Regions from separate parts of the Inediibacterium massiliense genome, predicted to be linked through region 1. Evidence: a T-box and tRNA genes for the amino acid it is inferred to sense, from the RefSeq annotation. Region 1 holds a T-box; the other holds one or more tRNA genes.
What was found. The T-box of region 1 lies ahead of serS (serine--tRNA ligase). A T-box ahead of a tRNA ligase gene usually reads a tRNA of that ligase, here a tRNA-Ser.
Positions count from the first base shown of each region.

Region 2: it has a tRNA-Ser gene. The T-box ahead of serS (serine--tRNA ligase) is inferred to sense a tRNA for this amino acid. The anticodon was not compared.

Region 1 covers NZ_LN876586.1:41,834-45,896, reverse strand. The annotation lists gene serS (serine--tRNA ligase) at 1-839, opposite strand, end outside; T-box leader at 895-1,110, opposite strand; gene BN2409_RS04095 (hypothetical protein) at 1,172-1,666, opposite strand; gene BN2409_RS04090 (hypothetical protein) at 1,814-2,005, shown strand; gene BN2409_RS04080 (6-bladed beta-propeller) at 2,951-4,063, opposite strand, start outside.
Region 2 covers NZ_LN876587.1:1,632,916-1,636,978, reverse strand. The annotation lists rRNA gene rrf (5S ribosomal RNA) at 161-277, shown strand; tRNA gene BN2409_RS16595 (tRNA-Asn) at 283-357, shown strand; tRNA gene BN2409_RS16590 (tRNA-Leu) at 363-451, shown strand; tRNA gene BN2409_RS16585 (tRNA-Met) at 457-532, shown strand; tRNA gene BN2409_RS16580 (tRNA-Met) at 538-614, shown strand; tRNA gene BN2409_RS16575 (tRNA-Glu) at 622-696, shown strand; tRNA gene BN2409_RS16570 (tRNA-Val) at 702-777, shown strand; tRNA gene BN2409_RS16565 (tRNA-Asp) at 786-862, shown strand; tRNA gene BN2409_RS16560 (tRNA-Thr) at 874-948, shown strand; tRNA gene BN2409_RS16555 (tRNA-Tyr) at 953-1,037, shown strand; tRNA gene BN2409_RS16550 (tRNA-Gly) at 1,042-1,116, shown strand; tRNA gene BN2409_RS16545 (tRNA-Gly) at 1,120-1,193, shown strand; tRNA gene BN2409_RS16540 (tRNA-Arg) at 1,199-1,275, shown strand; tRNA gene BN2409_RS16535 (tRNA-Gln) at 1,281-1,356, shown strand; tRNA gene BN2409_RS16530 (tRNA-Lys) at 1,360-1,435, shown strand; tRNA gene BN2409_RS16525 (tRNA-Ser) at 1,442-1,530, shown strand; tRNA gene BN2409_RS16520 (tRNA-Ser) at 1,535-1,625, shown strand; tRNA gene BN2409_RS16515 (tRNA-Ile) at 1,631-1,707, shown strand; tRNA gene BN2409_RS16510 (tRNA-Trp) at 1,717-1,792, shown strand; tRNA gene BN2409_RS16505 (tRNA-Pro) at 1,798-1,874, shown strand; tRNA gene BN2409_RS16500 (tRNA-Ile) at 1,878-1,954, shown strand; tRNA gene BN2409_RS16495 (tRNA-Ile) at 1,960-2,036, shown strand; tRNA gene BN2409_RS16490 (tRNA-Phe) at 2,042-2,117, shown strand; gene BN2409_RS16485 (ribonuclease H-like domain-containing protein) at 2,271-3,284, opposite strand; gene BN2409_RS16480 (hypothetical protein) at 3,425-3,796, shown strand; gene BN2409_RS16475 (HD-GYP domain-containing protein) at 3,874-4,063, shown strand, end outside.

The DNA of each region.
Region 1 (4,063 bases):
TGATGTTGTCTAATCAAACCTCTTGTATCCCTTCCTGCTGAACCTGCTTCTTTTCTAAAACAAGGTGTATAAGCGGTATGATAAATAGGAAGTTTAGCGCCATCTAAAATATCATTCATATAAAGATTTGTCACAGGAACTTCTGCTGTTGGAATCAAGAAAAAGTCCTTGCTTGGAATATGGAACATATCGTCTTCAAATTTTGGAAGCTGTCCAGTTCCTGTCATACTATCTCTATTCACCATAAATGGTGGTAGTATTTCTGTAAATCCATGCTCTGTTGTATGAAGATCAAGCATAAAGTTTACAACCGCTCTTTCTAATCTAGCTCCTGATCCTTTGTATACAGTAAATCTTGTACCTGTAATTTTGGCTGCTGTTTCAAAATCTAATATTCCTAAATCAGTACCAATATCCCAATGGGCTTTATGTTCAAAATCAAATTTTGTAGGCTCTCCCCATTTTTTTACTTCTAAATTATCTGCATCACTATCTCCTACAGGAACACTTGGATGTGGTGTATTTGGAATACCTAGAAGAATATCTTTTATTTGTGCTTCTATATTTTTTACTTCTTCATCTAATTCTTTTATCTTATTAGATAACCCTTTCATTTCTTCTAAAACTGATGTTGCATCCTTACCCTCTTTTTTAAGCTTTGGAATTTCTTTTGAAACTGTATTTTGTCTATTTTTCATTTGCTCTACTTCTTGGAGAATTCCTCTTCTTTTTTCATCTAATTCTACCACTGTATGAATTCCATAATCTCCGTGTCCACGTCTTTCTACTAATTCCTTTACTTCAGCTAGATTCGTTCTTAGTCTTTTAATATCTAACATTTTCCTTCCTCCTTCTGCTTTATAAAAAAATATAAAAAAACCTTTCATCCCTAAAAATAGGGACGAAAGGTTACTCTTCCGCGTTGCCACCCTTGTTGGCTGAATATTTCAGTCCACCTTCTAGCGATATAACGGTCGCACCCGACAAAACCTACTTTTAGTTCAGTTTGTAACTCAGGGATGGATTCAATCATAAGCTTCATCGGTTTGCACCTTCCACCGACTCTCTAAAGAAACTATATCATTTACTATTTCCCATCATTGTCTTTCCTCATGTTTAAGATATTTTAACATATTATATATATCATTTCAATATGTTTATCTTTTTATACCTAACCTTTTTCACTCACAAAAGATAAAAGTCCAGGAATTCTTTTCTCTCTCAAAGCTTCGTATACTTGGTCTAATCGAATTAAGTAAGGATCATTGATACAAAATGGAATAATCTCTTCTTTTCTTTCTTTTCCTTTAAATATATATAAATATAATTCTTTTTCTATAAGCCAAAGTTCTATATACAAATCATGTATAATATTTTCTCTTAATTTTAATCCTATATATTCTTCATCTCCTACTTTTAATAAATCTTTCCCATCTACTATAGAAACTATACTTATGATTTCCTCAATACTTTCTTTTAATTTTTCTTCTTTTTCTTCATCCTCATAGTATTTTTCTATATAATCCATATGTAAATCCATCATTTCATAATATATTCTTTCAAGCTTTTGATCATTTCTTTGTAGATAAGCAAACAAACCTTGAAACAAATACTTTATAATCTTTACACAATAAGTTCCTGTAGTAATCTCATATTCCTTTTGCATAGCCCCTCCTCCTAAAGAAATAGACCTATTTTATATTATGTATAAAATTCATTTATGTGACCCATATACAATTTTTCTCCATCATGTATATTTGTTTTAAATTTAGTTAATAATAATCATTATAGAATATCCAAGGGGGGTAACAATATGTATGATATTGATTTATATGCACAAATTGGTGATTTAAAAGAAATCGATTATAGAAACACTTTAGCTATTGCTACTATTATAGAAATTTTGATTGAAAAAGGATTCATGAGTCGTAGAGAATTTTCTCATATGGCAAGGCACTTAGATGACATGTCTTTAGAAGAATTAAAAATATTAAGAAATAGATAAACATAATTCCATCCCTTTTATATAAATTTATATTTGAAAAATTTTAAAAAGAACTTTCTTTGATTGAATGGTAGTATACCAATACACCTGTCAGAGAAGGTTCTTTTTTGATGATTCTACTATTGTTCAACTATATGATACATTCACTTCAAAATCAACATATGACAAATATACTATGTAATATGTTGCATTAAAAAAATAACACATAAAAAGAAAATTATAAAAACCACCTTGTAAGATTATAATTTCAATATTTTAGGTTGTTTTTATGAACACAACAGAATTATCATTGTATTGCGTTAATTAAGTTGTAAATCATCTATGAAACTTAATTAAGTTTCTATATTTATTTGCTAATAAAATCATTATTATCATTAAAATTATTAGTCCGAATGGAATCTTGAAAGAAAAAACACATAAAAAATATAACAATGATACTCTTCTCATATAACTTGGAGAGGATTTCGTTTTTAACACTATATAAACTCCATAAAATATTATTAGACCTGCTAAAAAGGCATGAATACTATTGATCATATTTTTATCTAGATAAAGAGAAATAATTGAGTATATCAAAAATAGACTTCCAGATAGTACCGCAAGTATTAGAGCTACACAATGCATATTTCTTGTTGTTTTATTCATAAGCTAAACTCCTTAGTAGTATTTAATATCATTATAAATCATAACTTAGAAATCTTAGAATCTTAGGGACGGTTAATAGAATCTTAGGTAAGAATCTTAGGGAAGGTTAATGCTTTTTCTTCATTATAAACCCCATTAACCTAACCCCTAAAAACATTTCATTTGAATTTTATAAATAATAAAAGTTCTTAACCGTCCCTGATGATAAAAGTTCTTAACCGTCCCTGATGATATTCTTTGCTATAAAAAGAGAGAATACACAGAATGATTTACACTCCCTAAGAAAGTTAATTAACCTTTTTATTTAGATAGGGTAGTGAGATTAGTTCTTGGAAATTTCATATCCATAAATTGTATACGATGATTACCTGTATCCACTACATATATATTTCCTTTACTATCTACTATTATCCTAGTAGGACTGTTGAATTGCCCCTCATTATTTCCTGCACTGCCCCAATATGTAATAAAAGTTCCATTGGAACTAAATTGTTGTATTTGTTCTTTATATGTGTCTGATATATATATATTTCCTATATGATCTATTGCTATACCGTATGAACTTGTAAATTTATTTTTTTTATTTATTTTCCAAGAAGTGATATACTTTCCATCAACATTAAACTTTTGGATATATTTCGTTGATAAATCAACTACATATATATTATCTTCACTATCTATTGCTATATCAACAATACTTTTAAATTCACCTTTGTCATACCCCTCACAGCCCCAAGAAGTAATATACTGTCCATTAGAATTAAACTTTTGAATGCGATCATTATCCTGATCTGCTATATATATATTGCTTTTACTATCTATTGCTATGCTATATGGGCATTTAAATTGCCCAGCTTTATCTCCTTCGTTACCCCAAGTAGTAATATATTTACCATCAGTATCGAACTTTTGAATACGATGATTACCTGTATCAACTACATATATATTTCCTATATGATCTATTGCTATACCTCGTGGAAAATTAAATTGTCCAGGTTTATCTCCTTCGCTACCCCAAGAAGTAATATATTTGCCATCAGCATTGAACTTTTGGATACGATGATTATATGTATCAGCTACATACATATTCCCTAAGTGGTCTACTGTTATATCAGATGGATATTTAAATTGCCCTTTTTTGTTACCTGAATCTCCAAAATAGGTGATAAAAGTTCCATTAAAATTAAACTTTTGGATAACTTCTTTAGACGTATCTGTTACATATATATTTCCTACATGATCTATTGCTATACTTCGTGGAAAATTAAATTGTCCAGGTTTATCACCAAAGCTACCCCAAGAAGTAATGTATTTGCCATCAGCATTAAACTTTTGAATACGATTGTTATACGTATCAGCTATATATATATTTCCTACATAATCTATTGCTATGGCAAATGGATCATCAAATTG
Region 2 (4,063 bases), on a different contig from region 1:
ACTAATCGGTCGAGGACTTGACCAGATTTTGCATTGTTTAATTTTCAAGGTATATATGTTGACAAAACTAGAAAATGATAAAATAAATTTTGTTATTATTAAAAAGTTTGTTGACAAAAAGGAAAAAATGTGTTAATATATATCTTGTCTTTAAAATAAATCTAGTGACAATAGCGAGGAGGCTACACCTGTTCCCATATCGAACACAGAAGTTAAGCTCTTCAGCGCTGATGGTACTTGGGCGGTAGCGCCCTGGGAGAGTAGGTCGTCGCTAGTTTATGTTCCAAGGTAGCTCAATGGTGGAGCAACCGGCTGTTAACCGGTAGGCTGTGGGTTCGAGCCCCACCCTTGGAGCCAAAAATGCCGGGGTGGCGGAACTGGCAGACGCACAGGACTTAAAATCCTGCGGTCCTTACAGATCGTACCGGTTCGATTCCGGTCCCCGGCACCAAATATCGCGGAGTGGAGCAGCTGGCAGCTCGTCGGGCTCATAACCCGAAGGTCGTAGGTTCAAATCCTGCCTCCGCAACCATTAATGGCGGCGTAGCTTAGTTGGCTAGAGCGTCCGGTTCATACCCGGAAGGTCGGTGGTTCAAGTCCACTCGCCGCTACCATTATTAAGGCCCATTGGTCAAGCGGTCAAGACACCGCCCTTTCACGGCGGTAACCCGAGTTCGATTCTCGGATGGGTCACCATTTTAGGGCGCATAGCTCAGCTGGGAGAGCACCTGCCTTACAAGCAGGGGGTCATAGGTTCGAGCCCTATTGCGCCCACCATTTATTTTGGCCCGGTAGTTCAGTTGGTTAGAATGCCAGCCTGTCACGCTGGAGGTCGAGGGTTCGAGCCCCTTCCGGGTCGCCATTTTTATATTAGCTGGTGTGGCTCAACGGTAGAGCAGCTGACTTGTAATCAGCAGGTTGGGGGTTCGATTCCCTTCGCCAGCTCCAAAATGGAGGAATTCCCGAGTGGCCAAAGGGGGCGGACTGTAAATCCGTTAGCTGAGCTTTCGGTGGTTCGAATCCACCTTCCTCCACCAATATGCGGAAGTGGCTCAGTGGTAGAGCATCGCCTTGCCAAGGCGAGGGTCGCGAGTTCGAATCTCGTCTTCCGCTCCAAATGCGGATGTAGTTCAATGGTAGAACTCCAGCCTTCCAAGCTGGTAGCGTGGGTTCGATTCCCATCATCCGCTCCAAATATGGGTTCATAGCTCAGTTGGATAGAGCAACGGCCTTCTAAGCCGTGTGTCCGGGGTTCGAATCCCTGTGGACCCGCCATATAATGGGGTATAGCCAAGTCGGTAAGGCACCAGACTTTGACTCTGGCATCCGTAGGTTCGAGTCCTGCTACCCCAGCCATATGACCCATTAGCTCAGTAGGTAGAGCACTTGACTTTTAATCAAGGTGTCCCGCGTTCGAGCCGCGGATGGGTCACCAAATCCTGGAGAGGTGTCCGAGTGGTTTAAGGAGCTGGTCTTGAAAACCAGTGATTCCGAAAGGGACCGTGGGTTCGAATCCCACCCTCTCCGCCAGCATGGAGAAGTACTCAAGAGGCTGAAGAGGACGGTTTGCTAAACCGTTAGGCCGGGCAACTGGTGCGCGGGTTCGAATCCCGCCTTCTCCGCCATGTAGGGGCCTTTAGCTCAGTTGGTTAGAGCGTCCGGCTCATAACCGGCAGGTCCGGGGTTCGAATCCCTGAAGGCCCACCATTTTTATTTAGGGGTATAGCTCAGTTGGTAGAGCAGTGGTCTCCAAAACCACGTGCCGAGGGTTCAAGTCCTTCTGCCCCTGCCATATATCGGGGTGTAGCGCAGTTTGGTAGCGCATCTGGTTTGGGACCAGAGGGCCGCGGGTTCAAATCCTGCCACCCCGACCATATGGGCTTGTAGCTCAGGTGGTTAGAGCGCACGCCTGATAAGCGTGAGGTCGGAGGTTCGAGTCCTCCCAAGCCCACCATATAGGGGCCTTTAGCTCAGTTGGTTAGAGCGTCCGGCTCATAACCGGCAGGTCCGGGGTTCGAATCCCTGAAGGCCCACCATTCTTGCCCAGATAGCTCAGTCGGTAGAGCAGGGGACTGAAAATCCCCGTGTCGGTGGTTCGATTCCGCCTCTGGGCACCAAAAAAACACATCTATATGATAGATGTGTTTTTTCTATATTGAAAATCAAGTGACGGTTTTTTATTCTAAACGGAAATTCTGAATGAAATGAAAGAATTTCGTTGGCGACATGAGCAATTCCGAGAGGAATATGCGAATTTTTCATAACTTTGCTTATTCGTGAACCGTAAAAATATATCTAAGTAGATCTATAATGAATCTATGAATTTCTGTAAACTTCATAATAGAACCTTCCTTAAATATGACAATATTAGAAGAAATAACTGATGGTGTATTGTCTACAGAATAGGAAAAAGGAAAATCCAATGTATCTATATATAGACATTTGGCTCCTGTAGAGAGTATTCCTTTGTACAGAGGAATTTTTAAAATAAAAGAAGATGATTTTTTCGTATATTCTAAATGAAAAGCATTGTCATAGATAATGTAGTCTTTTTTTATTTTTATATCTGAATAAAATCCATCCAATTGGAAATATCCATTTTTTATAGATGGATGAAAAATATATCCTATGTTTTTGTCAGATATATGAAAAATATGAGGAAAACATTCTAATGTATAATCTATAGGGGCTTGATCTAAAATACATAAAGCCTTTGAAAAATAATATAAATCATCATAATTATGTAAAAGAATTAATTTTTTTAACTGTTCAGCTTGATTTTTTTCATATTCTTCATAAAGAGAAACACTTTCTTTTCCAGATATTTTATCATTTCTATAAATTCCTAAATGCTCTTCTAATGATTTTAGTTTACAATTATTAAACTGAAATAAATCCTTTGTTTTTTTTACCCATTTTAATAAATCTAAACTTTTATGTTTCTGTATACAATAAGTTATTTTATGAAATTGAAATCTTTTATTTAAAAATGGAATATCAAAAGTGTCGCCATTATAGCTAATGAATAGCTGAAACTTTTTTATTTCTTTTTCAAAAGCTTGTAAAATCTCTATTTCTTCTTTTCTATTTTCACAAAAAAATTGTTTCATAGTGATTTGACCATTTTGTATATACAAAAGTCCAATAAGTATGACTTGATTATGAAGAGAACTAAGTCCTGTAGTTTCAATATCGAATAAAGCAAAATTAATATCTTCATATGACAATAAAAAGTTTTTAGGCAAATGAATGGACTCTTGTATTTTATATTCTAAAATTTCCAATAGATACATCTCCTTTTGAATAAAATCATGTAATTTAAAATAGCTTATATTTCTATATTATAAATGATATTACTTTTAAAAGGCAAATAAGCTTTTTACATAGAAAAGACATATATTAATAATAGGAGTGAGGTGATCAAATGGATTTTTTAGATAAATTAGCAGATAAAGTTACATCGGGAACAAAAATTTTATCTCAAAAGACAGATGAGGTAATTGAAATAGCAGAATTAAAGTTAGAACTAAAAAATATAGACAAACAAATACAAGCCATAAAGGTTTCTATTGGTGATATCATTTATGAATATTTTTTTAGTAAAAAAAATGATATGCCGATTACAGATATTCAAGTAAAATGCCGACAAATTCAACAAATAGAAAGAGAAAGAAACAATATAAAAAGAAAGTTAAATGCATTAATGGGACTGGAATATTGTAGCTACTGTGGAATTGCGTTTGAAGAAGATGAACATTATTGTAAAAATTGTGGGAGAAAAGTAATAAAATCATAAACTGTTGAAGGAAAATGAGGAAATATGTAGAAATTAACAAATGTATTTTTATATATTTTCTGAAAGAGGGGAATCGGATGAAATTTATAGATATACATGACATAAAGCCAGGAATGATGCTAGCTCAAGATATTATAGGAAAATATGATTTGATTTTTTTGACGAGAGATACAATTCTTACAGAAGAACATATTGAAAAAATACAAAAGATGAATATTTATTATATATGTGTAAAAGAAAAGGAAGAAAATATAGATGAAGAATTAT